4 regions of the Sporomusa rhizae genome follow, and region 1 is predicted to be linked to each of the others. Evidence: riboswitches for the same ligand, from Rfam matches in the RefSeq annotation. Region 1 holds a riboswitch; each other region holds the start of a gene.

Region 1 (7,753 bases):
TGCAGGTCATGCGCATCAGAATGCCGGCAAATGATTCTATAATACGCCATGCCCCCGTTATCTAAGCAGCCGCTTAATTAACGGGGGCACATTTTTTATCAAATCGGGTTAACTGGGGGAAATCTTAGCGTAAACGTCGTTCCCTCTAAGCCGGTACTAATATCTATTTTAGCTCCGTGTCTATCGGCAATTCGATAACATACCGGTAATCCTAAACCAGTTCCACTAGCTTTAGTCGTAACAAATGGGGTACCTAACTTATTTAAAATTTCTTTTGGTATGCCACTGCCGGTATCTTTAACAGCAAGTACGATTTTCTCGTTTTCAAAATAAGTTTTTACCGTTAATATACCACCCGCGTCCATAGCCTCAAAAGCATTTCGCGACAAGTTAAGGATAAGCTGTCGTATTTCCTTATCATCAAAATTAAACATGGGGATATGTCCTATTTCTTCGTGAATTTCATTCCCGAAATGAAGAGCTTCTGCCTTCAATAAGGGTAAGAGAGCTTGGATCGTGGCATTCAAATTACCAGGCTGCAAGTCAATTTTCTTATTTTTAGCAAGTGATAAAAATTCTGTAATAATGGTATTAGCCCTGTCTAGCTCTTCAATCATTGTCGCAAGTTGCTCTCTATGTTCGATAAATTTCTCTTTACGCTGAAAAATCTGTAAATAACCACGCACTGTAGTTAGTGGATTCCGTACTTCATGCCCTATACTAGCCGCCATTTCACCAACTATATTAAGCCGATCAAGACGTATCAGCTCCTGCTCAGCTCTCTTCCTTTTCCTCAAGTTTTTTACTAGCAGAACGAGGATGATAGTTTGAATAGCAAACAGTACCACTCCGCCCACGATGTACCACTTGTAAACATACATAAAGTTTGTTGGGCGGTACATAACAAGGCTGCCTTGCGGCAGACTAGCCTCATCGATATCCCAGCGTTGTATTTCCCGCCAGTCAAACCAATAGGATCCGGTATTAATAATTTCGACCGGATAATCTTTAGCCGTTTTTCCCTGTAAAATATCCACCGCACTATCTGCGGCTTGGCGCGATAAAGACTTGGTATTTATCATATAACCACCGATGCAACCGCTCCCTATATAAGGTTGCAATAGCCCAAACACCGGTACTTGCGCTACTTTAGAAATCTCTTTGATTACATCAGTAGGAACATAGCCTACTCCATTTACATCCTGCTGAAAGGTCAGAAAAAGAATTGCAGCATTTCCTCTTATCTCTTGTATATACTCAATCATATCTTGGTAGGCTAAATCATCAAGATAGATAAGCTCAGTGCATTCTGGTATAAGTGAAAATTGCTGCGTTATATTTTGCAGTGTATTTTTCTCCATAGCACTCGCACCAAGCACAATATAAATTTTATTAGTATCCGGTTTTAGATCAAGAATTAGCTGCAATGCTTTATCCGTATTTTCAAGCAAAGGAGCTATAACGGTATAGTTTGTTGGTAATTCCCGGTATCTATTCATTTCCTGAAAGTACGCATAAGCTACCAAAATAGTTGGTGTATCCCCAAATATTTTAGTCCCATATTGCTTAACAAAATGCGTAGCCGGCTCCCCGTGAACAATAATTATATCCGGGCGACTGTTTCTATATTTCTGCCAAAGTACAGTTTCAAGGTTTTCAATAAAGCTATCATTGTTTGAAAATCGCAAAAGATCTAATGACTCATGAAATATCTGAAACGCAGTGTTCGGGTCTTCCGCCAACCGTTGCCTTATGCCATCCGCAAATAAAGCATAGGCGGGAAAATCTGAGCTATAGGAAGAAATAATCAGTACCCTTTTTGTCCTTGTCCCTATAGCCTGTTCGCTCCAAACAGTGTTAGTTCCTAAAATAAAAATAACTACAATAACAGCTAACAAAACCAAGTTAATTCGCCAACGAAAACAACGTAGAATAAAGAAATCATTCATTAACAAATGCTCCCAAATAAATGTTACAATCAGTTAAATTTTTAGCTATTCTTCGCCATACAACTTGTTAATTCCTCCAATATATAACATAAATTTACATTATGTTGTTTTGGAGTTAGTCTTACGTTAAATCATTGTTTGCGTTATTGCGATTATTGTTTAGATTTGCTTGTCTTGGAAATAATAAGCTTACACTTTTAGGTAGAAAGGGGATTCGCTATGCTCAACTCATCTGCACCAAACTTTTGTCTTCCAGCGTATTATCAAAAAAGTCAGCAAGATATCTGCCTTTACGATTATAAAGGGAAGTGGACTTTTCTATTATTTTACTCGTCAGACTTCAGTTTTGTTTGACCAACAGAGTTGTCAGCAGTTGCTGACTTATATCATGAATTTCAAAATTGCGGAGCAGAAGTTCTGGCAATTAGTACCGACAGTGTTCTGGCTCATAAGGTCTTCGCCGAAGTCTCGCCTCATGCGGCCCAAGCCACTTTTCCTCTCTTATCTGACCGTAACGGTGACGTGTGTAGGTCATATAATGTTTATTCTCCTTCCAAAGGTACATCGTATCGGGCAACATTCCTAATTGATCCAAACAATATAATTCGACACTACGCGGTCTATCCGGACGAAATTGGCCGGGAAATAAAAGAAGTATTGCGAATACTTCAGGGGTTACAGTTGTACGACCAGACCAATCAGCTTGAACCTGCTAACTGGCACCCCGGAATGGCTGGTATATATAGTGATATTCAAATAGCCGGAAATATCTAACGGCAAAAAAACTAAAGGTAAATAATGGTGTATTAATATTCATAAGGGTTGGCTTATGCCTCCTATATACATGAATATATATAATTTAAAAAACTAAATATCAGAGTCTTAAGATAAAATCCGCTTTTCAAGCCGTAAGGCAAAATAGCGGATTTTTCCACTTTTCAAACCGAAATCTTACATATTTCCTCTTTTTTTTTAAAATTAGGGCAGGAAATATACAGTTCAATATAGTATATAAGTAAAAGCATAGATTGTATGATAAAATGAATAATACTATTTTCATATAGAGGAGCGGAGTATTATCAGTAGACACAGTGAGCCAGCAGGTAATGAGCTGTGCTGAAAGGAATATCCGCCGAAGTAAAAGTTATGCTAAAAACTTTTGCTGGTCTTGTTATTGAATAAATACTTGACTGTCGCCCAAAATGATTTCTTGAGGCGGAGCGCTATATACCAGTTGGAAAGTTGACTTTGTTTCCTTAAACGGTTGTGGAATGCGCTCACAACCGTTTTTATTTTCCTGTTTATTAATAAACGACATACTATTGCCCGCAGCTTATTCCCAAAAACACCAAGGTAAGCACCTTGCTAAAATATATAGCATTTCACTTTAAATTACATAACAGGAGGATCCAAATTGCAAAAAAAAGCAGAATCCATTAGAATGCCCCATACATTTGCCATTATATTTGCCATTATACTATTGGTAGCAGCCGCAACCTGGTTTGTACCAGGCGGTGAATATGATCGTGCCAAAAATAAAGCTGGCAAAACCGTTGTTGTGGCTAATACTTACCACCAGGTAGAAAGTAAACCACAAGGTGTTAAAGAAGTGTTTATGTCCCCGTTAAAGGGTATGGAAAAAGCCGCTAATATTTCTGGCTTTATTTTAATTGTTGGTGGTACCTTTGCCGTTATTCAAAAGACGGGCGCTATTGACGCCGGCATCATGAGAATGATTCGAAAGCTGAAAGGTAAAGAAATTTTACTAATTCCAATAACTATGACACTCTTCTCCATTGGCGGCGCCGTATTCGGAATGTCAGAGGAAACCATCCCGTTTGTCGGTATATTTGTGCCAATGGCTTTGCTAATGGGCTATGACCGGATAACCGGCATGTGTATCCCTTTTCTTGCTGCAACTACCGGTTTTTCCGGAGCTATGCTTAATCCGTTCACAGTCGGTATCGCACAAAGTATTTCCGAATTGCCGGCTTTCTCCGGAATCGAATATCGCACCGGAGTTTGGCTAGTAAGCACAGTAATCGCCATTGCGTTTGTCATGTGGTATGCCAAACGGGTTAAAGCCAACCCTGAACTTAGTCCTACTTACGAGGAAGATAAAATTACCCGGGAAAAATTACAGCATTTAAACGAAAGCGATGCAGTTATGACAACAGGTCAGCAGGGAGTTTTAGCATTACTTACGGCCAGTATGGTACTTATCGTTTTCGGTGTATTACAATGGGAATGGTACATAGACGAAATTGCCGCCGTCTTTCTGGGTTGTGGAATTTTGTCCGGCGTAGTTGCCAAGATGAGCGTTAATGATGTTGCCGAAGCCTTTACCATTGGTGCCAAAGATATGGTTGGTACAGCAATTATTTGTGGCCTGGCGCGTGCGATTGTTGTTTTAGCTACTGACGGCAAAATTATTGACACCATTTTATACTCCATGGCAGCTCCCCTAGCTGGTCTGCCCGCTTTAGTTTCCGGGTATGCTATGCTTGTGGTTCAAATAATCATTAATTTCTTCGTTAGTTCCGGTACCGGCCAGGCTGCGCTCACTATTCCGATTATGTCCTCGTTGGGAGACTTAGTCGGGATAACCCGGCAAACCACTGTCCTTATTTATCAGTTTGGCAATGGTTTTACCGACATGATTTTCCCTACATCCAGCGTGCTTATCGGCTGTTTGGGGATGGCAGGCATTCCTTGGTCAAAATGGGCCAAATGGGTTCTGCCACTTCAAGTTGTTTTCTTTATTATGTGTATACTAGCAATCACCCCGGCAATCATAATGAACTGGGGTCCGTTCTAAGGATATAAGGAGCTGACATTATGAAAAGTAGAATTTCGCAAGAAGTTGACAAATTGCAAGAAGTTTTATTTAATCTTAGTGATTCCATTGGTCACAATCCTGAGCTGGGCATGCAGGAATTTCAATCTGCCGCCAAGCTTACCGGACTGTTGAAGGAACATGGGTTTAACGTTGAGATGAATATTTGCGGTTATGAAACGGCGTTTAAGGCTGTTTATGATTCGGGCAAATCCGGGGCGACGATTGCCTTTCTTGGCGAATATGATGCTTTGCCGGAGATTGGACACGGCTGTGGTCATAATATGATTGGTGTTATGGCCGTTGGCGCCGGAATTAGTCTTAGTAAACTTCTCAGCGACATTGGCGGTCGGGTTGTTGTCTTGGGAACACCGGCCGAGGAAACAATGGGTGCTAAAGTAGCCATGGCTCGTGATGGAATTTTGGCTGATGTTGACGCGGCACTTATCGTCCATCCACATGGTAAAACACATACTAGCGGCGTCTCACTAGCCATGGACGCTCTCCAATTTAAGTTTAAAGGACAAACCAGCCACGCTGCTGCGGCCCCGGAAAAAGGCATCAACGCGTTAGATGCCGTTATCCAAACCTTTAATGGAATAAACGCCCTGCGTCAACACGTCACATCAGATGTACGAATTCATGGTATTATTACCAAAGGCGGCGTAGCAGCCAATATTGTGCCAGATCATGCAGTCGCCCAATTTTATGTCCGGGCCAGAAAGCGCAATGCGTTAGATAAAGTAGTTGAAAAAGTAAAAAACTGCGCCCGTGCATCTGCACTAGCCACCGGCGCTGAATTATCCATAAGCAATTACGAGCTTTCTTACGATGATATGAATACCAATCATAAATTGTCCGAAACCTTTAACATTAATTTGCAGGCGATAGGCGAAACCAATATTAATCCTGCACCGGAAAGCTACGGCTCTATTGATATGGGTAATATAAGTTATGTAGTCCCCGCTATCCATCCGTATATCGGCATCGGCAATGAAACCTTGGTAGGTCACACGGTGGAAATGGCGGCAGCCACTTTCACACCGGCCGCTCATCAGGCGCTGTTGCGCGGAGCTAAAGCCATGGCGCTGACAGGTTATGATTTAATTACCAATACAAGTTTACTGGCGGAAATCAAAAAAGAATTCACGCAGAGTATAAATAGCTAATTTATCCAGGAAATTGCTACAGCCTAGATTAATAGATTAATAGATTAATAGATTATTTGTAAAATAAACAACCAAAACCATGTAAGTAGGTTTTGGTTGTTTATTTTTACATGATAGCTTGAATTACTTAGCTACTTGTAAAATTACTTTTTCCTGTTGTTTCTCATTCGCCGGCCGTACAGGTCGTTCCAGTGAGCAAGTTTCACCACTAAGCAGCGCCGTCAAACCGATTTTGCTGTCACGGTGATGGCTATTGCATATTTCACAAGGCTTTTCCGGATCAACAATATGACGCGGCTCGGTATAAGTCGTAAAAACGCCTTCGTAGTTTCTTAAGATAACTTTGCCAGGACTTTCCGAGACTAGATATTGTGGCATAACCGGAATTTTTCCTCCACCGCCAGGAGCGTCAACTACATAAGTAGGTACTGCCAACCCGGAGGTATGTCCCCGCATATATTCAATTGCCTGAATTCCCGAGCTAATCGGTGTTCTAAAATGTTGTATACCTTTTGACATATCACACTGATAGATATAGTAAGGTCTTACCCTAATGGTCAGCAACTGTTGCATTAACTTTTTGAGTAATTCTGGACAATCGTTAACTCCCTTTAGTAGCACAGCTTGGTTGCCCAGGGGTATCCCGGCATCCGCCAAACGAGCGCAGGCTTCCCGGGACGCCGGTGTGATTTCGTTTGGATGGTTAAAGTGTACATTAACATAAACCGGATGATAACGTTTCAGAATATCGCAAAGAGCCGGCGTGATCCGCTGCGGCAGAACGACCGGTGTACGTGTGCCAAAACGGATAATTTCCACATGTTTAATTTGACGCAGTTCTTTTAGGACATATTCAATCAAAGAATCGTTGATTAAGAAGGAATCACCGCCAGACAACACTACATCCCGTACTACCGGCGTTTCCCTGATATATTGAATGCAGCGGTCAATTTGTTCTTTTGTGCGCGCCTGGTCACAAGCTCCGGCTATACGCCGTCTGGTACAATGCCGACAATACATGGAACATTGGTCTGTTAATAGCAGCAGTACCCTATCGGGATAACGGTGAGTTAATCCAAAAACCGGTGAATCCTCATCCTCATGCAGTGGATCTGCCATATCAAAATCGCTAAAATCCAACTCCGCTGCCGTCGGCACAGCTTGTTTGCGAATAGGACAATTAACATCTTGGGGATCAATCAAAGTTGCGTAATAAGGAGTGATCGCCATTCTTAAAGTTTGTAAACAATTGTGGATTCCTTCTTCTTCTTCCATTGTCAGCGGAAGAACCTGTTTCAACTGCTCCGGGGAAGTAATCCGGTTTGCTACCTGCCACCGCCAGTCTTGCCATTCTTCTTCTTTCACATTGGCCCACAACGGTATATCACGATAATCTCTCATTCTTTTACATGCCCCCTAAATAAATTTAGCGATTACTCAGTTAATTAATCAATCGGTACCAACATCAATGCTGGCGTAAATCTACTTGATCCAAAGGAATCAGCTTGGTTTTGTGTGAATACTTATACCATAAGTAGATTGCCAAAAATATCGGAATACCGATATAGGATGCAGCCATGCCATACCAATCGATGGTCTCGCCCAAAAATGCGCTGTAATTTTGCCCGAGAATTACAATAAAACAAAGAACCAGAGCGAACAGCGGTCCAAACGGGAACCATTTAGCTCTGTACTTAAGTTCATTTATATCACGTCCTTGTTTGACGAAAGCCCGCCGAAACCGGTAGTGACTGATAGCAATTCCCAACCAGACAATAAATCCGATCATACCGGTAATA
Region 2 (7,753 bases), 630 kb from region 1:
TCAACAAGAGCACTTATATCGATTTCCTGTTTAACAATTTGACTACGACTAAGCTGCGACAAATTTAGCAATCCGTCGATCAATTCAGCCATACGCTGGCTTGCCAAACGGACTCTGTTTAGATACTCTTTTCCTTCATCGTCCAGCCGGTCACCATAATCCTCCAGGATGGCCAAACTAAATCCATCAATACTACGGAGTGGCGCTCGCAAATCATGCGACACCGAGTAGCAAAAAGCCTCTAGCTCCTTATTGGCGGCTTCCAGTTGTGCCGTCCGTTCTGCTACCCGTTGTTCAAGCTCGGCATTTAGTTTTTCCAACTCATCCATCCGCTGCTGTAGTTCCGGATAATAACTTTTACGAATAGACTTTTTACCAAGCCCTATTAGCTTGTCCCGCAGGTCCTTGGTATTAGAATCATAATGCATGGCGGAAAATCTCCTCAATATCTTTTATGCTGGCCGTACGTGGATTGGTAGCCAAACACGGGTCTAAAACAGTGCTGCGAGCTAACGTAGGAATATCGGCTTCAGTCACACCAATATCTGTTAATGTTTTGTGTATACCCAATTTTTCCAGGAAGGACTCGATTTTTGTTAAGAGCAACTTTTCCTTATCATCTACAGCCATACCAGCAAAATCAAGCCCCATTATCTCACCGATTTTTTCGTACCGATCCCGGCAAGTGGGGAAGTTAAATCTCATAACATGCCTTAACAGTATCGCGTTACATTCGCCATGCGGCAAGTCGAACATCCCGCCTAAGCTATGGGCCATAGCATGTACCGCACCTAAAACAGCATTAGAAAATGCCATTCCTGCCGACAAACTACCCAACATAGTATAATTTCGGTATTCAATATTCTCAGGACTACGCAACGCCAATGGCAAATACTTACTCATCAGCTCAACCGCTTTTAAAGCATGCAGATCGGTTAATGGTGAACTGGCTGTTGAAACAAAAGCTTCAATCGCATGGGATAAAGCATCTATCCCCGTGCAAGCGGTAAGATAGGGCGGCATGGACGTTAGAACTACTGGATCTATCAGCGCAACATCCGGCACCAAAGCTTTGCTGACAATAGCCATTTTTGTCTTCCGAATGCTGTCAGCAATGATGGCAAATTGTGAAATATCAGCTGCACTGCCAGCTGTTGTCGGAATGCAAATTAGCGGCGGCATAGGATTGATCACTTGGTCAACGCCTTCAAATTCATTGATGTGGCGTTCATTAGAAAAAACTATACCGATTCCTTTTGCGCAATCCATTGGACTACCGCCACCGACTGCAAGTAATAAATTACAGGCATTTTCGCGAAAAATATGTGCGCCATTCATTACATCATAGTCACGGGGATTAACATGCACGTCCTCAAATACAACATAAGAAAGAGAATGCTTTTTCAAACTGTTTAAAACGGGTTCCAGCCAGCCTGCCTTATTCACCCCAGCATCAGTAACAACCATTACTTTTCTGGCACCAAAGTTCCTGGCATACTGCCCCGCGAGCTCGATAGCACCAGTCCCAAAAACAAATTCAGGTACAACAAATTTACGTAATTCAAGAATGGCTGCAGTCATACCTTCCCCCCCGTATTTTTGTTATTTCAATTGTAACAAAAATTTACACCCAATGGTAAATAAATGTAAATATTTTAATTCATTTAAATAAAAAATCTAATTTTTTACTTAGTTTTTGACAAATTCTGTAAAATAAAAAAATCACCCGGTATAATATCCGAGTGAATTTTTTATTTAAATTACTTTTCAATACTGGAAAAATCAAGTGTTGCAAAATAATCTTCCATAGTCTCCGCACGCCGGATAAGTTCTACCTGTCCGTCTGCTTTCAACAGAAGTTCTGCAGAGCGCAGCTTACCGTTATAATTAAAGCCCATAGCATGACCATGTGCTCCTGCATCATGAATAACAAGAACATCACCGACGTCAATCATTGGCATTTTGCGGTTAACAGCAAACTTATCGTTGTTCTCGCAGAGAGAACCAGTAACATCATAAATATAGCCAAGTGGCCATTCTTCTTTACCCAACACCGTAATATGATGATAAGCACCATATAAAGCCGGACGCATTAAGTTAGCCATACAAGCATCTAAGCCAACGTAATTTTTGTAGATTTCTTTTTTATGAAGTACAGTCGATATTAAATATCCATATGGGCCGGTAATCATACGGCCGCATTCCATCGCGATTTTAAGTGGTGCAAGACCGTTTGCTGCAATCTTAGTCTCGTAGGCTTTCTTAATCCCTTTGCTGATAATAGAAAGATCCACCGGCTCCTGTTCAGGACGATAGGGGATACCAATACCGCCGCCGAAATTTACAAACTCAATCTTGATATCCAAAGTACGATAAATCTCTATAATGAGATCGAACATCATATTGGCAGTTTCAATAAAATAATTGGGGTCCAGCTCGTTAGATATTACCATGGTGTGAATACCAAAACGCTTTACGCCGCGAGCTTTCATAATCCGGTAAGCATCAATTAATTGCTTGCGAGTTAAGCCATATTTAGATTCTTCCGGATTACCAATAATCGAGTTGCCACCTTCACGTAGTGGGCCAGGATTGTAACGGAATGAAATCATCTCCGGAATACCAGCGTGTTTATCTAAATAATCAATATGACTAATATCATCCAAATTAATAATAGCACCTAACTCGCGAGCCTTCTCAAATTCAATGGCCGGAGTATCATTCGAAGTCAAAATTATCTCTTCGCCCTTCATGCCTGCTTTTTCAGCCAAAATAAGTTCAGGTAACGAGCTGCAATCAGCTCCCAGTCCCTCTTCTCGCAAAATTTTCAATAAATGCGGATTAGGAGTAGCTTTTACAGCAAAATATTCCTTAAATTCTGGAGCCCATGAAAAAGCATTAATAAGCTTACGAACATTTTGTCTAATTGCTTGCTCATCATAAATATGAAATGGCGTTGGGTACTTCTTAATCACTTCAGTTATTTGTTCTTTTGTAAACGGCAATTTTTTTTCAGCCATTGTTTTCGCCTACCCTTCAATAAATTTAATATACAAAGATTTGATCTCACCAATTCATTATCAGAAAGAAATAGATTATACTTTCCAATAATATAAAAAACAGTCTGCGCTCAATCCCGCAAACTGCTTATAGACACAAAAAGTGTACTCGCTGTGCAAGATAGCGCTCCATCTGAAACCCTTCAGATGACAGTTTTGCATCTCTTAAATACAAAACCAGCAAAAGTCTTCGGCCAAAACTCTCACTTCGGCGGTCAGCCCCTTTCAGCATCTTCATCGCTGCCGGCTCTACATACTTACTCTTGGTCTACCGCGCCTCTATCAAATATACAATATTCAATTGTTTATATAATAGCAGTACATTCTTTCAATGTCAATATGCCGTAAGTGAAATATTTCGCTCTCACTCTCACTGCCAAAAATAGGGAATCGATTACTTGTCTCGATAATAAGACCATATACAATGCAATCCACGTATAGTACCACCGCAACGACAACCTGCTTGCCCGCATAAACGAGTACAAACCTCCACGCCAGATATAGCCGGTTTAACCTCGCGCTGCCTATTCCGCCAAAAAGAAGTTTCTGGCGCTGAAACCTTTACTCCCAAACGGCAAAACCATTTCCAGAGTCTCATACTGTCCACTCCTTTATACTTACTAGTATTAGTATAAAAGAGTAATTAACAAAATGCAGTGATAGGTATCACAGGATAAAAAAAACACGGCTTGCGCCGAGCCTTTGGCGACTGCGGAAGCCGATGTTGCTCTTATCCAGCGAAAGTTATACTTTTTATCAGGATAAAACACAAAACGGAAATCTATTTTCATAGATCTCCGTTCTAATTTAGAAATAATGGGGTGACTGGAGGGTCTCGAACCCTCGAGTACCGGAGCCACAATCCGGCGTGTTAACCGCTTCACCACAGCCACCATAATATGGTTGCGGGAGCAGGACTTGAACCTGCGACCTTCGGGTTATGAGCCCGACGAGCTACCAACTGCTCCATCCCGCGATGTGAGGCTTCTCGAGCAGGACTCGAAATACGACTGTTGATAACACGTCATCTGCGTCGTTGTCACTGCGGGCGTCCCCTCCGACGTACTTACCAGTACGACTACGGCGACGTCCTCGCTCCGCCTAGCATCTGACATGTTCTAAACGGTCTAAGCCGTAATATTAGAAAAGTGGCTCCTCGAGTAGGACTCGAACCTACGACCGATCGGTTAACAGCCGATTGCTCTACCAACTGAGCTATCGAGGAATGTTTTATCACTCAAGGAATTATATTTTACCACAGTTATCAGTTGTTTGCAACTTGTACTTTTTGGCAATATATATATTCCCTAAAAACTTCACAGAAGAAAGACTACGCAATTTGGTTACAATGTTTGCACATGTGCAAACGAGGTATTTAAGTCAAGTCCTCGGCCTATTAGTACCAGTCAGCTGAGTGGATTGCGCCACTTACACATCTGGCCTATCAACCTTGTGATCTACAAGGGGCCTTACTTCTTTCGAATGACAGACCTCATCTTAAGGCTGGTTTCACGCTTAGATGCTTTCAGCGTTTATCCTTTCCGGACGTAGCTACCCAGCTGTACTCCTGGCGGAATAACTGGTACACCATTGGTCCGTCCACTCCGGTCCTCTCGTACTAGGAGCAGTTCCCTTCAAGTCTCTTACGCCCGCGATGGATAGGGACCGAACTGTCTCACGACGTTCTGAACCCAGCTCACGTACCACTTTAATGGGCGAACAGCCCAACCCTTGGGACCTACTTCAGCCCCAGGATGTGATGAGCCGACATCGAGGTGCCAAACCTCCCCGTCGATATGGACTCTTGGGAGAGATTAGCCTGTTATCCCCAGGGTAGCTTTTATCCGTTGAGCGATGGCCCTTCCACTCGGTACCACCGGATCACTAAGCCCGACTTTCGTCCCTGCTCGTCTTGTCTGACTCGCAGTCAAGCTCCCTTCTGCCTTTACACTCTTCGCGCGATTTCCATCCGCGCTGAGGGAACCTTTGGGCGCCTCCGTTACTCTTTCGGAGGCGACCGCCCCAGTCAAACTGCCCGCCTGATACTGTCCCGAAGGTCGTTACTCTTTCGGTTAGAACTCCAGTAAATAAAGGGTGGTATCCCAACATCGACTCCAACAAGACTTGCGTCCTATCTTCTAAGTCTCCCACCTATCCTGTACATCATTTACCAAAACTCAATGTCAGGTTGCAGTAAAGCTCCATGGGGTCTTTCTGTCCAGTCGCGGGTAACCTGCATCTTCACAGGTATTTCAATTTCACCGGGTCCCTCGTTGAGACAGTGCCCAAGTCGTTACACCTTTCGTGCGGGTCGGAACTTACCCGACAAGGAATTTCGCTACCTTAGGACCGTTATAGTTACGGCCGCCGTTTACCGGGGCTTCAATTCACAGCTTCGATTGCTCTAACCGCTCCTCTTAACCTTCCGGCACCGGGCAGGTGTCAGCACCTATACGTCAGCTTTCGCTTTAGCAGGCACCTGTGTTTGTGGTAAACAGTCGCTTGGGCCTCTTTTTTGCAACTCTTTTCCGCTTCGATCGTTTCTAATCTACACGGTGTAAAAGCTCCCCTTTTCCCGAAGTTACGGGGACATTTTGCCGAGTTCCTTAACGAGGGTTCTCCCGCGCACCTTAGGATTCTCTCCCCGCCTACCTGTGTCGGTTTACGGTACGGGCACCTAATTTCTCACTAGAAGCTTTTCTCGACAGTGTGGGATCAATGAATTCGCCGTTATCTCTAACAGCTATCTGTCACTCCTCAGGCTTTTCACAGAGCGGATTTGCCTACTCTGCACCCTACAAGCTTCGACGCGAATTTCCATCCTCGCGCTCATCTACCCTGCTGTGTCACTCCATTGCTCAAACGATTTTAGGTGGTACTGGATTTTTAACCAGTTGTCCATCGCCTACGCATTTACGCCTCGGCTTAGGTCCCGACTTACTCTGAGCGGACGATCCTTCCTCAGAAATCCTTAGGCTTTCGGTGGACAAGATTCTCACTTGTCTTTTCGCTACTCATACCGGCATTCTCACTTCTTATCAGTCCACATGTCCTTACGGTCATGCTTCTACCCAATAAGAACGCTCCCCTACCCATGTCATAAGACATGCCATAGCTTCGGTTCCGTGCTTTAGCCCCGGACATCTTCGGCGCACAATCTCTCGACCAGTGAGCTATTACGCACTCTTTAAATGGTGGCTGCTTCTAAGCCAACATCCTGGTTGTTTCGGAAATTCCACATCCTTTGCCACTTAGCACGGCATTTGGGACCTTAGCTGATGGTCTGGGCTGTTTCCCTCTTGACTACGGATCTTATCACTCGCAGTCTGACTCCCAGGCTAAAGTATAGCCATTCGCAGTTTGACAAGGTTCAGTAACCAATATGGCCCCTAGCCCTATCAGAGCTCTACCGTCTATACTCATTACCTGAGGCTAGCCCTAAAGCTATTTCGGGGAGAACCAGCTATCTCCGCGTTCGATTGGCATTTCACCCCTATCCACATCTCATCCCAAAGCTTTTCAACGCTCACGGGTTCGGTCCTCCACGCATTTTTACCTGCGCTTCAACCTGGACATGGATAGATCACTGCGGTTTCGGGTCTACAATAACTAACTCTCGCCCTTTTTAGACTCGCTTTCGCTTCGGCTCCGTGTTTTCCACTTAACCTCGCTAGTTACTGTAACTCGCCGGTTCATTCTTCAATAGGCACGCCGTCGACCATATAAAGGTCTTCGACTGCTTGTAGACATACGGTTTCAGGTTCTCTTTCACTCCCCTCCCGGGGTGCTTTTCACCTTTCCCTCACGGTACTATGCGCTATCGGTCGCCAAGGAGTATTTTGCCTTGGAGGGTGGTCCCCCCTGCTTCCCACAGGGTTCCTCGTGTCCCGTGGTACTCTGGATTCTGACCATTAGGCTCTGTCTTTCGCTTACAGGGCTTTTACCTTCTGTGGCCTACCTTTCCAGGTAGTTCGACTAGACCTGACCTAACTTCTGTCAGTCCTCAACCCCAAAGAGCAAAGCTCTTTGGTTTGGGCTCTTCCCCGTTCGCTCGCCGCTACTTAGGGAATCTCGTTTGATTACTTTTCCTCCGGGTACTTAGATGTTTCAGTTCCCCGGGTGCCCTCCTAACTTACGTTAGGTGACGGTGCATTACCACCGCCGGGTTCCCCCATTCGGAAATTCATGGATCAATGTCTGCTTGCGACTCCCCATGACTTTTCGCAGCTTACCGCGTCCTTCTTCGGCTCTTGGCGCCTAGGCATCCACCGTATGCCCTTACTAACTTGACTTAGTTACGGCAGTTTAGTGCACGTCATCTGCGTCGTTGGTCCTCGAAGTGTTTGCTTACGTACTTACCAGTACGCGCGCGGCTCACTTCTCCGGTCCGCCTAGCAGCTAACGCACACTAAACAGCCTAAGCCGTTACATAGCTTACGTTTTGCCTTCAGTATATCCTAATTGCGCGTAAAGAACTTCTCATATTATATATGAGGAATTACTTTACTTTTGCTTTCTTCTGTGCAGTTTTCAAGGAACATCGGAACATCTATGTTATCAGATTTACTTGTATGTTTCAACAAGTATCTTCTGGTAATTTTCGTTCCTAAACCAGCAACTTCCTAATCTCCCAGGCCGTTTCCAGCCAAGTACCTTCGGCGTTTATGGGCTTAACTACTGTGTTCGGTATGGGA
Region 3 (7,753 bases), 2.5 Mb from region 1:
CATATTTGTTAACAAGATTGAGCTTGTACTGCAAGCTTTGATGGTTTTCATACCAAACCTGGTGTTTTACTTTGTCGTTACCGGTATAGGTGAAATGGGGGGATTTGGCGGTGTCATCCCATTCGACGGTAGCACCAAACTTATTAATCAAATTAGCTATTGCGCCATACTCCAGGCTTTGATTTCCTTTAGAGGACCAATCGTAGCCATAGCCGGCAACCCCAAGATAAAGCTTATTGCTCGGTATTAAAGTAAGTGCATACTTAATATCTTGCTCGACCAGTGGTAAATCAGCTACGGCTCCTGGGCTGCCCCAACCACCGTGGTAGTCATAAGTCATTACAAAGATTTTGTCGGCGTACTTGGCTAGTGCCGCATAGTCGTAAGCGATAGCGATATCTGTTGTTTCATTGTGTTTAGGGAACACGTCGATGGTTACCAGATAACCAGCCGGCTTAAGACGACCAGATAGTTCCTTCATAAACTGGGTTAGGTTATCCTTGTCCCAAGGCTGGACACCCTCAAAGTCAATATTAATGCCCGTAAGGCCATATTTTTTGATATAAGCCTCAAGATTATTGATTGCTTTGGTACGTATTTTAGCATCGGTCAAAACAGCGTGGATATCTCCATCGGCAGCATTCACCAGCAGTAAGGTAGCAATGTTATTGGCGTTTGCGTATTTTACTACTGCTGCATGATTGGCACCGCCACGGTCGATTACGGTTCCATCTTTTTTTAGTCCTGCCCAAAGTGGGGCGATCGTGTTAATGGCATCATGATGTTTGACCAGATCATTGTAGCTGGATTGGTCATCACTGTGCCATTCGGCATAGAAACCGACAACTTCTTTTTTTGAATTTGTTTTTACTGACGGGGTAACTGGGGGAGTCGGCGTTGTTGGTAAAACGGGTGGCAGTGTGCTTACCTGTTTATTATCAGATAGGTCTAACCTTGAGAATATGGTTGAGTTGAGTAAGTTAAGTAAGACACCTAAGATACCACCGGTTTCAACAGTGGGTGAGTCTAAGGAAACGGCATGAGCCGGAACAGGTGAAAGAATGCTGGTAGACATTACTAGTAGTAACGCTGCCACCATTAATTTTAACTTATGCATCCTTACCTCCTTATCTTATTTAATACTAGCACTTAAGGAGGCTTGTAACCATGATAAATTTCTGGTAACTTTCTTATGGTCTCGTTTGCCAGCAAAAAAAAGTAGCAGGATCATCAAATTCCCTGCACTTAAGGATCAATTTTTATGCTGCTATTTAAACTTGCAATAGCCCCCGATACCGCTATAATACTGGTCAGATTTGTGATCGGGTTTAAGGCGAGGTGTTCAAGTATTTCTTGTAACAAAAACATGGTGAAGATTACTACGGAGTTGCCGGCACATACAGTTCCCCGGTTAGAGGTGCCTATTTTTCTCGCTTTACTCTCTAATTCTTCTATACACAAGCAGCTAAAAGTAAAAGGGTCTTGATTGGTATCCATGAAGTACCCCTCCTCTATACCTTAGTATATTCACTAAGGTTGCAAGTGCTTCGCCAGATCTGCTTTTTTGAAAGTGGTTCCTTGATAAACTTATTAGTTCTAGCTAGTTCATATGACATGGAAAAATTTCGCAATAGGGTTTAAAATAAGAGTATAATTAAAATTCCGGTTTACTGCTAAATGAAGTTAGGGCTTGCGTAGGATATTTTGAGATAAAAAAGGAGGAAGGGGAAAGTGAGACGTAAAGGAGTAATTTTGCTTTGCATGGTGCTGTTATTGGGAAGCTGTGTATTAACTGGAGTTTCAGCTATGGCAATGTCTTCGCCCAATTTGCCTCCAGAGCAATGGGTGGGAAAGACGTTTCTATTTCACGCGTTGCCTGCTGACAGACAGGGAGATGGTTATGAGATTTTCAAGACAGGCGATGCCGAACGCGGTTGGGCTGAAGATCGTTCTGTCTGGATTCCTTACGCCGCGCACGCTTACAAACGTGTCAGGGTTACCAATGTGGTTGTTTTCCCCGCAGGTACCGATCAGAAAGAATATCTAATTTACATGATAGAGAAAGATACCGGAATGAAACTGGTAGGCCGTACAGTTCGTAGTCAACTTGAGGGATTATTGCTGGAAGCCGACTTGAATCAGGCTCGCAAACAGTTTATTGGCAAAAAAGTCTATGTGAAAAAGCGATTTTTGGAACTTGAGGATAAGCTAGGGGGTGACACGCCGCAAACAATAGCAGTAAAAATTGCCAGCGGGGTCCAGGTAGTTGGAGTTCGCGCCGGAATCCGTACCGACGAGCCAATACAGTTAATTGTTTTGGTCGATGGGCAAAGAGCGGTCTTGCCCCTTGCATATAGTTGGACTAATATACGTAGTTCTGCCTGGAAACAGACTCAGCCATGGCAGGAAGTGCTATTTACGGAAGACCCACGCGCCAGAATGGGTTGGCCGCAAGAAGTCTGGGATAAGGTTGAAGCCGGCTCAGTAGATACGGGAATGACAAAAAATCAAGTAGAGCTTAGCTGGGGACCGCCCGAAGATATAATTGATGATCCTTATGGAAGCTGGAAATCAGTTTGGAAATATGGCACCAGCTCGCTAATATTTAAAGGTGACTGCCTTATATCGGTAGAAAACTAGTAGTTAAATCAAACGGCGATGCTTTGGAGAAAGCGCTGCCGTTTTTTTTTGCTGTTAAGTCTCTTTTGCAATAGCAGATACATGATATAAAATAAATGGATAATATATAAATAATAATTCGATAGCAACAAAGGCTATCGCAACAATTTGTCGAATAGACTTATTATAAAAAGAATCCTTTGGTTTATTTCCTATATTGCTGCATAGTTAGTCAAGTCTGAGCTATTGGTGAGGAGGTTCAGCGGGTGGATTATCAAATGTTGAAAACACAAGATAGTATTGTAAGAAATAAAATATTGATGGCAGAGTTAGATGAGGAAAAGATTAAAGTACTCCGCAAATATGATCTTCACTGTAATACCGATTTATTTTGGGAAAGGCCTAAGGACAAATATCCTCAAAAGATTTTTTTCAGTCATAAATTTGTAAAAAAGTCTTCAGTTATCCGAGTTATATTTTATATATACCAGTTATGTTTTGCCAAGGTAAAATATTTTGAGCGAAACTGGGATGAATTTGTACCGTATATCCATAGCTGGCGCGATGGTTTTGTTGAATGTGAACTGTATGATATGGAGTTTATAAAACATAAATACTCAGATATTATTTTTGATCTGCGGGATTTGAAAAGAATTACCGATATTAAAGAGTTTCTTGCAATTTGTGATTATCTTGACGGTTTAAAGAAACGATAAATACTGCTAATACAGAGTTGGTTGTTTAGAGAAAAAAACCTTCGGGCACCTGCTTTGAGGACTTTTTTGTATGATTTTTGTCAGGTTTTATATACAAATAATCATTAATGATCAAAACATGTAAGCTTGTATAAAATATTCAGAAATATTTTCGCTGATTTTTTATTGACAGCAATTATTAATAATACTAAAATTAGAGACGAAGAATTTTTGTCTTCGAAATAAAAACAAAATACTAAGATGTCCTTTCAGGATGAAGTAGAGGCGCAATTAATATGAGTACCTGCGGTGAGGCGGCAGCGATGAGCCGCAGCAAAAGGATTGATTGCCGAAGTCCAGATGACGCCAAGCACTCTGGGCTGGGCGTACAGTGAATAACTGTGCGACTGTCGCCGATATGGTGGAGCGCTATCTCATTCGGGCAACAATAGCAGTGTATGGTTTTGTTGTCTGGAGCTGTTTTATTAAGACAGTCGATCGCGCTTTCGACTGTCTTTTTATTTTGGAGACGTAGAAAGAAGGGAATTATTATGTCTGAAGCAACAGTGGATTTTGAGAAACTGTGTCCTGACAAGAAAGGTCTTAAGCGGGATTTGAAATCGCGCCATCTAATGATGATTTCTGTCGGTGGCACAATCGGAACCGGGTTATTCTTAGGTTCGGGGCAAACGATTAGTCAGGCCGGGCCGTTTGGCGCTATACTGGGCTATGCGGTTGGTGGCATTGTTATGCTGCTGGTATTGTTAAGCCTCGCCGAATTGTCTACTGCTATGCCGATTTCTGGTTCATTCCAGTCTTATGCTTCCCGTTTTATCTCGCCTGGAGCAGGTTTTACGACCGGCTGGCTGTATTGGGTTAACTGGGCGACTTGTATTGCTGCTGATTTTACGGCGGCGGGTATTATTGCTAATAACTGGTTTCCTGAGATTCCTGTATGGGTTTGGTGTGCCGCGTTTGCCATTGGCTTGGCAGTATTAAATTTAATCTCTGTTAAAAATTATGGTGAAGCTGAATTTTGGTTTGCTGGTATTAAGGTAACTGCAATTATTGGTTTCATTATTTTTGGTGCAGCATTAATGTTTGGTGTCGTTGGCAACGAAGGAGCCATTGGTTTGTCTAATTTTAATATTGGACCAGATATTTTCCCTAATGGATTCTTTGCCGTATTTTTGTCAATGATTGCCGTAGTATATTCTTTCCAAGGCGCTGAGCTTGTTGGTATTGCCGCTGCGGAATGCGAAGACCCTGGCAAAAATGTTCCCCGGGTTATAAAAGGTGTTACCTTCCGGATTATCCTGTTCTATGTAATAGCGATTTTTGTGTTGGCTGCAACGATTCCCTGGCAAGAAGCCGGAGTATTGGAAAGCCCGTTTGCGCATGTATTTAGCCGTACCGGCATGCCGTTCGCGCATACCCTTATGAGCGCTGTTGTACTTACTTCTGCATTGTCAGCAGGTAACTCCGCGTTATACGCCTGCTCCCGTCTTCTCTGGTCCATGTCTAAGGAAAACCTTGCTCCTTCCTGGCTTGGAAAGCTCAATAGCAACGGTGTTCCTTTCAATGGCGTATTAATTACGCTGGCACTTGCCGGTCTTTCTCTGTTGACTCAGGTATATGCTGCTGATACTGTGTATCTTTGGTTAATGTCCAGTACCGGTTTGACGGGGTGCTTAATCTGGATTATTATTGCCTGGTGTCAAATCAATTTCCGCAAAGAGTATCAGAAACTTGGCGGTAAGCTTAGTGATTTGATTTTCCGGACTCCGATGTATCCCATTGTTCCTATTTTGACTATCATTTTGAATTTCGCAATCATATTCAGCTTGTACTTTGATGAAACACAGCATATTGTGTTGTATGCCGGTACAGTTGTAGTAGCCGGAATTTATCTGTACTACTGCTTGTTCCACAATAAAAAGAAGGATATAACCTCACAATCTTCGGCTAATTAGATGGTTTTATGATCAGTTACCTAGAGTCTTGTTTTGCATGTGCGCTTATGGTGTAGACAAGGATAAAGAGGCTAGTAGAGTATTGATTTAACTGCATATAACATAACCGCACCTTTACGTTGAAGTTGAAAGGTTGCGGTTATTTTTTTAGTAAAGTTTAGCCTATAGAAATATAAAAATTTTGGCGAAGGGTGTTATTTTTGCGTCTTTCTTAAGAAAAGAGTTTATTTTCCTTTTTCAGATAAATTTTACTAAAAAAGGAAGGAATATCCAAGTGAATTGCAGAACATTATTACTCGAAGGAGGGAGTAGTACTGAGTAGTTCAATAGTTCATAAATTTTATCTTCTTATAACAGTAGTAATAACTGCAATAACTATCTTTGTCGGTTATCAATATATCGAACAGGAACGACAATTAATGATGACAAGTCTACAAAATGAACTAAAGGATGCAGCTTCCGAAGTTGAGAGATCGTTTTATAGAAATCAATTTGCTGAAGATAACGTAATTGGCGCATTTGACGAAGAAGATAAGGCTTCAATGTTAAACGCAAAATACCAGCCATATATTGACCAGTTACAAAATAAATATCCTAACTATGGATTGGGTATTTACTCTCGAAATTTGGATCGAGTGATAGCCGTAACTGACCCAACTCCGGATAAACTAAATAAAGCAAAATATGACGACAGGTATTTTAAAATCTTTGAGACTGGAAAAATAGAAAAACAGGAGAATACACCTTCCATTGATTTTTTAAACAGCCGGATTCTAAATCTGCAATATCCAATAAACGTCGATGGAGAAACAATTGGTTTCACATGGGCTTGTGCTAAAACAGCGGATATTCAAAATGCTGTAAACGATATGATTTTCCGGTTGACAATATACTGTATTCTCATCTGGTTTATTTCTATTATATTAGTGCGGATGATCTTTGACCGATTATTAAAAGCTATAAATAATCTTATCACTCAAATTAAAGAGGATAATACAAGTGCTGAGAGCTTTAAGGATTTTCCCGAACTTATCCCGCTGGTAAATACAATTACAGAACAACGGGTAGCATTAGAAAATGCCTATCAGCAACGCGAAAAAATGCTTGTCGAATTGGCACGAATTAATCGTTTGGATTTGGTAGGGGAAATGGCGGCTAGTGTTGCCCATGAAATCAGAAACCCGATGACGTCGGTTCAGGGCTTCCTACAGTTCGCGCAAAAAAAGTGTGATAGAAAAATAGCCGAATACATGGATACCGCGCTAGAGGAATTGGCGCATGCAAATCAGATCATTGACGATTTTTTGGCCTTAGCACGGAACCGGTTCGTAGAAAAATCCCCGGAAAACATAAATGAAATAATTCGTCGCTTAGAACCTATAATATATGCTGACTGTATGAAAAAAGGAATTGTGTTAGATCTTAACCTCAAAGATTTACTCCCTGTTTTTGCCTCCGGAAAAGAAATCAGGCAGCTAATTTTAAACCTAACCCGGAATGCTATGGATGCCATGAGTAAAAACGGTCGCCTCATAATACAGACCGAGTACGACGAGGGCTTTGTTAAATTGACAATTGCCGATAACGGAAAAGGTATACCTGTGGATGAATTTGAAACAATATTCGAACCATTCTTTACAACAAAGGATAATGGGACAGGTCTCGGGCTTGTAGTTTGTCAAAGCATTATCGAGCATCATGGCGGAACGGTAAAAGTCAACTCTGAAGTAGGAAAAGGAACTGTATTTACAATTACATTGCCTGTATATCAGGGAGAATGAGAGAAAGACAGGCGTTGCCTTTGGAACATCCAGAGACAACGCCTGTCTTTTGCTAATGGGTAACTAGAATTTGAGTTTTTAACGACCTGAGTAGTAGTCTTGACAATCATAGGTAAAAGCCATATTATAGTATTAATACAAATATTAGGCAAAAGGGGTGCTTTGTTATGTTGGTAATTGCTGTTTTCGAGGTGAACGAAATTTAATAGTATTTTTTTAAGACAACCACACGCCTAATATTTTTATTGATTTGGCACGATAGGTTATCGTGTTTTTTTGTTGCCTTTTTTAGGGTAGCTAGTAGGGTCGCAGTTTGGTTGCTGCGACTTTTTTTATTTTTACAAATAAACAATAAGGGGAATTGCATGAGCAATATAACAATTATATCGAATGAAAAGAATTGGATAGAACAGACGGCCATCAATCAATTAGAAGCACTGGCAAACTTGCCAGGGGTAGTACAAACAGTGGGACTGCCGGATTTGCATGCTGGAAAGTCACCGGTCGGAGCGGTGGTAGTTTCTGAGGATGTAATATATCCACATATTGTTGGTGGGGACATCGGTTGCGGGATGGGACTATATGACACGGGGATTGAAAGCAGAAAGTTCAAGCTTGACCGATGGGTTACAAAGCTCAGCAACATTCGGGAGTTAGCCGATATTCAGACAGATAATCCATATGA
Region 4 (7,753 bases), 620 kb from region 1:
ATCGCTTCTTGGAACTAGTACGGAGATTGAAGTATGCGAGTCAACAGTCTGCAAGATAACAATTCTATTCGATGATAATGCTTCAATAAAACTTGCCATAACTCCAGGCACTTCTCGCATCCCGCCGCCAACTACAGATACTTTGGCACAATTCTCCAGAACTGCAATTTCGTATCCTTGCTGCCTGAGTTTCATTGATGCTTGCTCCGCATGCTCCGCATTAATAGTAAACATAATTTGTCCAGGATGAATATTAATCAAATCCACACTAATGCCATTATCAGCCATTGTTTTAAAAACTTTAAAGCTAGCGTCCCCGCCCATAGAATCATCAAGATGTACTTTTATCTGAACAATATTAGTCAAATAGGTTACACCTGTTGCTACCCGGTCAATTACCTCAGCCCCATCAGGGTCCTCCTTAGCAATGTTAGTAATAAGGGTACCCGCTGCATCGGTAAACGTCGATTTAACTACCAATGGAATATTCTTTTGCATTGCAATCTCGACAGCGCGAGGATGAATGACCTTCGCTCCTTGATGAGCGAGCTGGCAAACTTCCCCATAACTAATACATTCAAGAATTTTAGGGTTATCGACTATTCGGGGGTCGGCCGTCATTATTCCATCAACATCTGTATATATTTCCACTAATTCAGCATTAAGAGCAGCTCCCAGAGCAGATGCTGTAGTGTCACTACCGCCACGTCCTAAGGTAGTAAATTCATATTCAGTTGTCATACCCTGGAACCCGCACACAACAGGTACTTTTCCTTGTTTTAAGAGGCTATTTATCCGGGTAGGATCAACTTTCAAAATCCGAGCATCAGTAAAATTAGTATCGGTAATAATCCCGGCGTGTCCCCCTGTAAGCATTACCGCATCCATGCCCGCAGCCTGCAGTGTGCCAGCCATAACAACTGCTGAGATCATTTCACCGCAATACATAATTTGGTCAAGTTCGTGTGCAGCGATATTTTTATTGGCGGTCTTGGCAACACCAATCAACGTGTCAGTAGCGTAGGGAGCACCTTGCCGTCCCATTGCCGATACCACAACTACCGGACTATATCCCTGGGAACGCGCCTTTTCAATCTTACGTAGCACAAGTTCCCGCACTTCGGGTGAAGCTACCGACGTTCCCCCGAATTTCTGGACAATTATACGCATTTTCTACACCTCAAATTAAATTATGCTCGATCATATACTCAGCAATCTGTACAGCATTAAGCGCTGCACCTTTCCGAATTTGATCACCCACTACCCACATATTCAGGCCATGTGTCACAGTCTTATCTACGCGGATGCGGCCAACAAATACTTCATTCTTATCAGAAGTATATAAAGGCATTGGGTACAGCATTTCAGACGGGCTATCTTGTACAATTACACCAGGGAACTTAGCGAGTAGTTGTTTTGCTTCTTCAGGAGATAATGCATCAGCTAACTCTATGTTGATTGATTCAGAATGACTGCGATATACCGGCACTCTTACAGTCGTAGCGGTTATTCCTATAGAATAGTCATTTAAAATTTTGTGAGTCTCATGTACCATCTTCATTTCTTCTTTTGTATAATCATCTTCCACAAAAACATCAATTTGGGGCAACAGGTTAAATGCTATCTGATAATGTTTTGGTAAACTAGCACTTGGCAGAATATTAGCTTCAACAGAACGCCCTGCTACAAGTGATTCTACTTGATCTGTCAGCTCATCTATCGCCTCTTTACCTCCACCGGACACTGCCTGATATGTCGACACAACAATTCTTTTAATTTTAGCAGCATCGTAGATAGGCTTCAAAGCCATAACCATAATAATAGTGGAACAGTTTGGATTAGCGATAATTCCTTTATGATTTTTTATAGCTTCCGGATTAACTTCTGGTACTATCAATGGTACATCAGGGTCCATACGGAATGCGCTGGAGTTATCGATAACAACGGCGCCCCGCTTTGCAGCCTCGGGTGCTAGCGTTTTACTTATTGAACCGCCGGCAAATAAAGCAATTTGTACATCTTTGAAAGAATCTGGTGTTGCCTCCTCGACTATGTAACTTCTACCCATAAATTCAATTGTTTTGCCGGCAGAGCGTTCAGAAGCCAACAGCTTCAATTCATTAAATGGAAAATTACGTTCCTCTATTAGTTTCAAAAACTCTTGGCCAACAGCTCCAGTTGCTCCTAAGATTGCTACATTATACTTTTTCATGCAAATCACTCCCCCATAATTTTAACATTATCTTGTGCTACTTCGCCAAACTTTAGCCCATTATATGCTCGAGACCACAAATCAGTCCATCAACAGTCAGTACTTTTTTACAAGCCAGTACAACACCTGGCATAAATGATTCGCGGGATATTGAATCATGACGAATTGTCAGCGTTTGACCTAACCCGCCAAAAATGACTTCCTGATGAGCAACATAGCCTGGTAGTCTAACACTGTGCAGCCTAATCCCGGCCAAATTGCCGCCTCTGGCGCCGGTTAACTTTTCTACTTCGTTAGGATGTCCTTGGCGCATCTCACCACGGACATTAGCAATTAACTCTGCAGTTCTAAGCGCAGTTCCCGAAGGAGCATCCAACTTCTGGTCATGATGCATTTCAATAATCTCAACCTGTGGTAAATATTTTGCCGCTTCCTGCGCTAATTTCATCATCAGAATCGCACCGATTGAAAAATTTGGCGAAATAATTGCATTTACCTTAGAAGTTGTACATAGTTCACGAATTTCATTAATATTTGCTTCTGTTAGACCAGTAGTGCCAACAACTGGGCATACTCCATTCTTAATAGCATGTGTTATATTATTCATTACTGATTCGGGGTTAGTAAAATCAACCATAACCTGGGGTTTTGTTTCATTAATAACAGTAATTAGGTCATTGCCCACAGTTACTCCTGTTTTTCCGGCACCAATAATGTCTCCTACATCAGCAAAGTCCGAGTTTATATCCACGGCTCCAACTACACTCAACTGTGGATCTTTATGAACCGCCTGTAATACTTCCCGTCCCATCTTACCATAAGCACCGCATACCATCACTCTAATCAAGCGCTATGCACCTCCTGTTAAAGATAACTTGACTAAACCAAATCCGGCAGGAGCAACCCGCTCCCATCCAGTTTGACCTATACCAAAAGAATATAACTCTTGGAAGAATAAATAAAAAGCAGCCAGTGAGCGCATTTCTCACTGGCTGCTAATACAGCCTTTTCTGACCATAGGAAAATATATCTATACTTCCCCCGACCAGATGAGATAGCGCTCCACCAAGTTATGGTGACAGTCTTAAACCTATTTGATGTAAGACCAGTAAGAAGACTCGGCAGTCTCTTCTTACTTCGGCGGTTACCCCTTTCCTTTCAGTTCATTGATGCCACTCTCCCTGAAAGTACTCTTGACTCCCGCACCTCTACTTCATCCTGTACAGGATGTTGCTTATTCATTTTATACACATTTTATACTAAAGGTTCCAACATTGTCAATAAATATTGAAAAACTGTAATAAACCTTACTAAAAGGCTCTATTTAACTGCATGCATCTCAACATCTTTAGCGCCGTTTTGTCTAAGAAGCTGAGCCGCTTGATTCGCTTTACTTGCATCAGCACGAATAACCGCAAGTATTCCGCCCTGAGCTACTTCCTGTTCATACCGTCTGCCTGCCTCTGCCGGAATACCCCAGTCAATTAAACCACCAGCAATACCGCCAGCCACTGCTCCACTCAAAGCAGCTGCGATTGGGCCTGCCGCAATTACTGGTCCCACGCCTGGGATAGCCAAAGCACCGGCACCTAAAAGCAGCCCCCCGATACCACCGAGGGTTCCTCCTGTTAGAGCACCATCAGTAACGTCATCTTCATAAAATTCGTCATCCTGCCGATTTCTCTTATTATGATTCTTAGATACAATATTAATTTCTTCTGTTGTAAATCCTTGATTTCTAAGGGCACTAACCGCTTGTTCAGCATTAGACTTAGAGTTAAATACTCCTATTACGCTTTTCACGTTTTGCTGATTGCCTTGTTGTGATGCATTAGCGCTGGCACTGGTATTAGCATTAGCATTGGTATTGGCTTGTTGGTTTGCATTGCTTCCTGTCTGCGTTTGAGCATTTGTATAACTACTGACCAAGGCGCTTCCTGCCTGTCCCGAAGTTTGAGACATCGTTTGGTTTGAAGTCTGATTGTTCATATTACCATTATTTGTCATTACCATCAATAAAACCTCCTAACATTAGTCTTATATGCAACCTAATGTTAGGTTTGACCAGCAGCAAACTTTTTATTCTCGGCTAAGCCTTGAATAAATGCGGTCATAAGCATTATTCAAATCGACAATTACCACTTCATCACCAATGCGCTTAATAGCTTGCCAAGGGATCATGGTTATCTGACCATCGCCCAGAAAGTTAAAAATTGCCTTTTTCTGAGGCAATAACACCCCCCCGATAACACCCGTCCGACTGTCGAAAGTAAGTTCACACTCACCAATAATACCTAATCGAGCACCATCTCCCAAATTAATAACTTCTTTACCAGCCATTTCACTTATGCGCATACCTTCACACCTACTTACCACCAAAGATTTTGATAAATACCGGCTGAATAACCGCTACGCCGACAGCAGTCATTGCCAGAGGATCGAAAGCAAGAATACTAAGGGTTATTCTTTCCGGCAGATCAATTTTTAAAAATGAAACAATCATTACCAAGGAAAGATATACTCCTCCGGCTGTAGCTACTAAATCTTGTATAGCAGTAGAAACAGGAGATGGCTTGGGTTCAAATTTTGGTGCAGTAGAATCTAGAGATGCACGGAAATGATAGACCCGTAACCAAATTGATCCCAGAACCATAAGCAATATTAGAACCAACATTGCCCATGTATACATGGTAGCACCCCCTAACTGCTTCTACCAATGTATATGGCGTTCTAGAATAAGTTATGAAAAAACTTCCGAAATAACCTATTTATAGTTATAGCCCGGTACTTCCTAGCCCACCCGAACGAATTTCTGTGACATAATCATTATCGGTTTTCAAATATTTATAAAAAATACCTTGTGCTATTCTAGTTCCTTTTGTTACAGATACAGGCTCAGCACCATGATTAAATATGCCAATAAAAATATGACCTTCATTTTCTGAATTATTATAGTAATCAGCATCAATAATTCCTTGCCCGTTAATTAGGCTTAAACTATGCTTTACAGCTAATCCGGACCGAATATAAATACCTAAATATTCGTCATCTTGCATATAAGCTTTTATTCCGGTCAGAATCAGGGTAACTTCACCAGGAGTTAATGTAACATCCTGGGCGGCAGTAATGTCATAGCCGGCGCTCCGGGTCGTTTTACGCACAGGTAAACTTATATTGCAGTTTTTATATTGAGTTACTACTTCAAAACCTCTTATCATTTTATTTGCCTCTCATATATCTAAATTTGCAGTAATGCTTGTATTATCAACCGGCCCTAAGGCTGTAAAACATAAATTTCCACTGGAAAACATCTTAGCTATCATTCGATTGACATCTGATAAGGTTACCTTATCAATTTTAGTTACAACCTCTTCCAAAGATATGAACTTTCCTAAAGTAACTTCCATCTTGCCAATACGTGACATTCTACTGCTCGAGCTTTCTAAGCCTAAAAGCAATCCTCCCTTTATCTGCTCTTTGGACTTAATTAACTCCTGTTCTGTTATACCTTGTTTCTTCAATTCTTTCAAATTTTCCACAATCAAGTCTAATACCTGGTTTAAGTTACTGGGCCGCGTTCCGGCGTATATGGTAAGCAGTCCCGCATCCCTATAGTTGCTTTGATAAGAATAAATAGAATATGCCAGACCTCTTTCTTCACGAATAGTTTGGAACAGTCGGGAACTTATTCCTCCGCCTAAAATATTATTAAGAATATGCACCGGATAAATTTCCGGATTATCCTGGGGTACGCTTAAAGTCCCTAAACATACGTGAACTTGTTCCGTGTCTTTATTAATAATTGTATTAGAAGGCACAAAGGTTGGCGCGCTTATGTCGAACTTTCTCCGTTGACCTTTCCAATCGCTAAAATAACGGGATGTCAACTTTACCAATTCATCATGGGTTATATTTCCAGCTGCTGCTATTACTACATTATCCGGAGTATAAAAATCCCGGTAATATGCCCTTACTATATCCTGATTGAACCTTTCAATTGAATTAATTGTACCCAAAATATTTCTTCCCAGCACATGGTCAGGCCAGATTGTATCTAAATGAATGTCGTGAACTAATTCATCCGGTGAATCCTCGTACATGTGAACTTCTTCAAGTACGACTTGTCGCTCCTTATCAATATCGTCTTCAGCAAATTTGGATGCTAACAGCATGTCACTTAAAATATCCATAGCCAAATCAGCATGAGAATCCAAAACTTTTAAGTAGTAGCAAGTGCATTCCTTAGCGGTGAATGCATTAAGCTGGCCACCCACGGCATCTACAGTTTCGGCAATATCTTTAGCAGAACGACGGGCTGTTCCTTTAAACATTAGATGTTCAATAAAGTGGGACACACCATGATTTTGATCCTCTTCAAATCTTGAACCCGTCGCAATCCAAGCTCCCAGGGTAACTGATTTTACATACGGAATGGTTTCAGATACAACGCGTATTCCATTAGGTAGTACTGACTTTTGATACATAAATTCTCCTTCTTCAAAGCCAACATCAGGCTCTACAATTTCGCTATAAATGTTTTAACTACTATCTGCTTCTATTTAATATAGCATTTGCCAAGTTAAATATATTCTTTATTATACCTAAATTTACTAAAGAAAAAAACAGAGATATTCGTTTACGCTTATCTCTGTTCCAAAATAATTATAAAGTAAACTTATCTTCAGATGGGGATTTTTCCCCATCTGAAGGTTAGTCGCCTTATCCAGACTTAACCGCTCTCAACTTCCACTTAGGGAAGAAAGAGTCTTAGAGGGGTTAGTCATCGGATGAAGCTAACTGTTAAAATACTTGACTATCCCATTAAAGATTCCTTGCGCAATTTTATTCCGGTAACTATCGTCCCGTAACTTAATAGCTTCGTTAGGATTACTAACAAAACCCATTTCTACTAATATACTTGGCATTGTGGTATTACGAAGTACATAGAAAGTAGCAGGAGAAGTACCTTTATCAACTGCACCGGTTTCTCTAATAATGTTGTCTTGAACCTCTAATGCCAGCTTAGACGACTTACCGCTAGGGAAAAATGTCATAGTACCGTAAATAGAGGGATCGGGATTCGAATTTGAGTGGACACTAACAAACATGTCTGCATTGTTATTTTCGGCAATATCTACCCTTTTAGCTAATTCCTGTCCTAGTGAGCTACCCTCAGGTGCAACTGTTCGGTCTGTTTCTCTAGTCATAACTACTTTTGCACCGGCTCTTGTCAGTTTGTCTCTTAATTTAAGACTAACGGCTAAATTATTATCAGCTTCTTTAGTACCGTTATCTACCGCACCAGGATTACTGCCGCCATGTCCTGGATCAACGACTATAGTTTTTCCCCTTAAGACACCACTGTCGCCATTGGAAACTGTTCCGTCGTTAGGCGGAAGCGGGGTTACTTTTACCGGACTGTTTGGTGTAGTTGTGGTCGCCTTTCCACCACCGAAAATATTTAGTATCGGCCCAAGAATCTTATCAAACAGTAAATCGAAGATCTTTTCAAAAACATTTGATCCGCCATCATATCCCTGA

The links. A riboswitch is a leader RNA that binds a small molecule or an ion and turns the genes downstream of it on or off. The one in region 1 is predicted to bind lysine.
Region 2: another riboswitch for lysine. It lies ahead of lysA (diaminopimelate decarboxylase); the one in region 1 lies ahead of SRRS_RS15175 (YfcC family protein).
Region 3: another riboswitch for lysine. It lies ahead of SRRS_RS26775 (amino acid permease); the one in region 1 lies ahead of SRRS_RS15175 (YfcC family protein).
Region 4: another riboswitch for lysine. It lies ahead of dapB (4-hydroxy-tetrahydrodipicolinate reductase); the one in region 1 lies ahead of SRRS_RS15175 (YfcC family protein).

What each region holds. Positions count from the first base shown of each region.
Region 1 covers NZ_CP156925.1:3,196,645-3,204,397, forward strand. The annotation lists gene SRRS_RS15165 (ABC transporter substrate binding protein) at 99-1,949, opposite strand; gene SRRS_RS15170 (peroxiredoxin) at 2,169-2,723, shown strand; lysine riboswitch at 3,003-3,183, shown strand; gene SRRS_RS15175 (YfcC family protein) at 3,364-4,767, shown strand; gene SRRS_RS15180 (M20 family metallopeptidase) at 4,788-5,954, shown strand; gene ablA (lysine 2,3-aminomutase) at 6,078-7,355, opposite strand; gene SRRS_RS15190 (amino acid permease) at 7,420-7,753, opposite strand, start outside.
Region 2 covers NZ_CP156925.1:3,829,015-3,836,767, forward strand. The annotation lists gene SRRS_RS18115 (ATP-binding protein) at 1-428, opposite strand, end outside; gene ercA (alcohol dehydrogenase-like regulatory protein ErcA) at 418-1,581, opposite strand; gene lysA (diaminopimelate decarboxylase) at 1,761-3,020, opposite strand; lysine riboswitch at 3,174-3,349, opposite strand; tRNA gene SRRS_RS18130 (tRNA-His) at 3,877-3,952, opposite strand; tRNA gene SRRS_RS18135 (tRNA-Met) at 3,960-4,035, opposite strand; tRNA gene SRRS_RS18140 (tRNA-Asn) at 4,209-4,284, opposite strand; rRNA gene SRRS_RS18145 (23S ribosomal RNA) at 4,436-7,351, opposite strand; rRNA gene rrf (5S ribosomal RNA) at 7,669-7,753, opposite strand, start outside.
Region 3 covers NZ_CP156925.1:5,710,751-5,718,503, reverse strand. The annotation lists gene SRRS_RS26795 (glycosyl hydrolase family 18 protein) at 1-1,117, opposite strand, end outside; gene SRRS_RS26790 (hypothetical protein) at 1,246-1,497, opposite strand; gene SRRS_RS26785 (hypothetical protein) at 1,732-2,640, shown strand; gene SRRS_RS26780 (hypothetical protein) at 2,886-3,335, shown strand; lysine riboswitch at 3,587-3,754, shown strand; gene SRRS_RS26775 (amino acid permease) at 3,866-5,287, shown strand; gene SRRS_RS26770 (nitrogen regulation protein NR(II)) at 5,707-7,068, shown strand; gene SRRS_RS26765 (RNA ligase RtcB family protein) at 7,434-7,753, shown strand, end outside.
Region 4 covers NZ_CP156925.1:2,577,194-2,584,946, reverse strand. The annotation lists gene dapG (aspartate kinase) at 1-1,170, opposite strand, end outside; gene SRRS_RS12005 (aspartate-semialdehyde dehydrogenase) at 1,181-2,212, opposite strand; gene dapB (4-hydroxy-tetrahydrodipicolinate reductase) at 2,265-3,059, opposite strand; lysine riboswitch at 3,260-3,431, opposite strand; gene SRRS_RS11995 (general stress protein) at 3,533-4,225, opposite strand; gene SRRS_RS11990 (YlmC/YmxH family sporulation protein) at 4,292-4,567, opposite strand; gene SRRS_RS11985 (hypothetical protein) at 4,578-4,901, opposite strand; gene dut (dUTP diphosphatase) at 4,987-5,430, opposite strand; gene SRRS_RS11975 (M16 family metallopeptidase) at 5,443-6,696, opposite strand; gene SRRS_RS11970 (N-acetylmuramoyl-L-alanine amidase) at 7,006-7,753, opposite strand, start outside.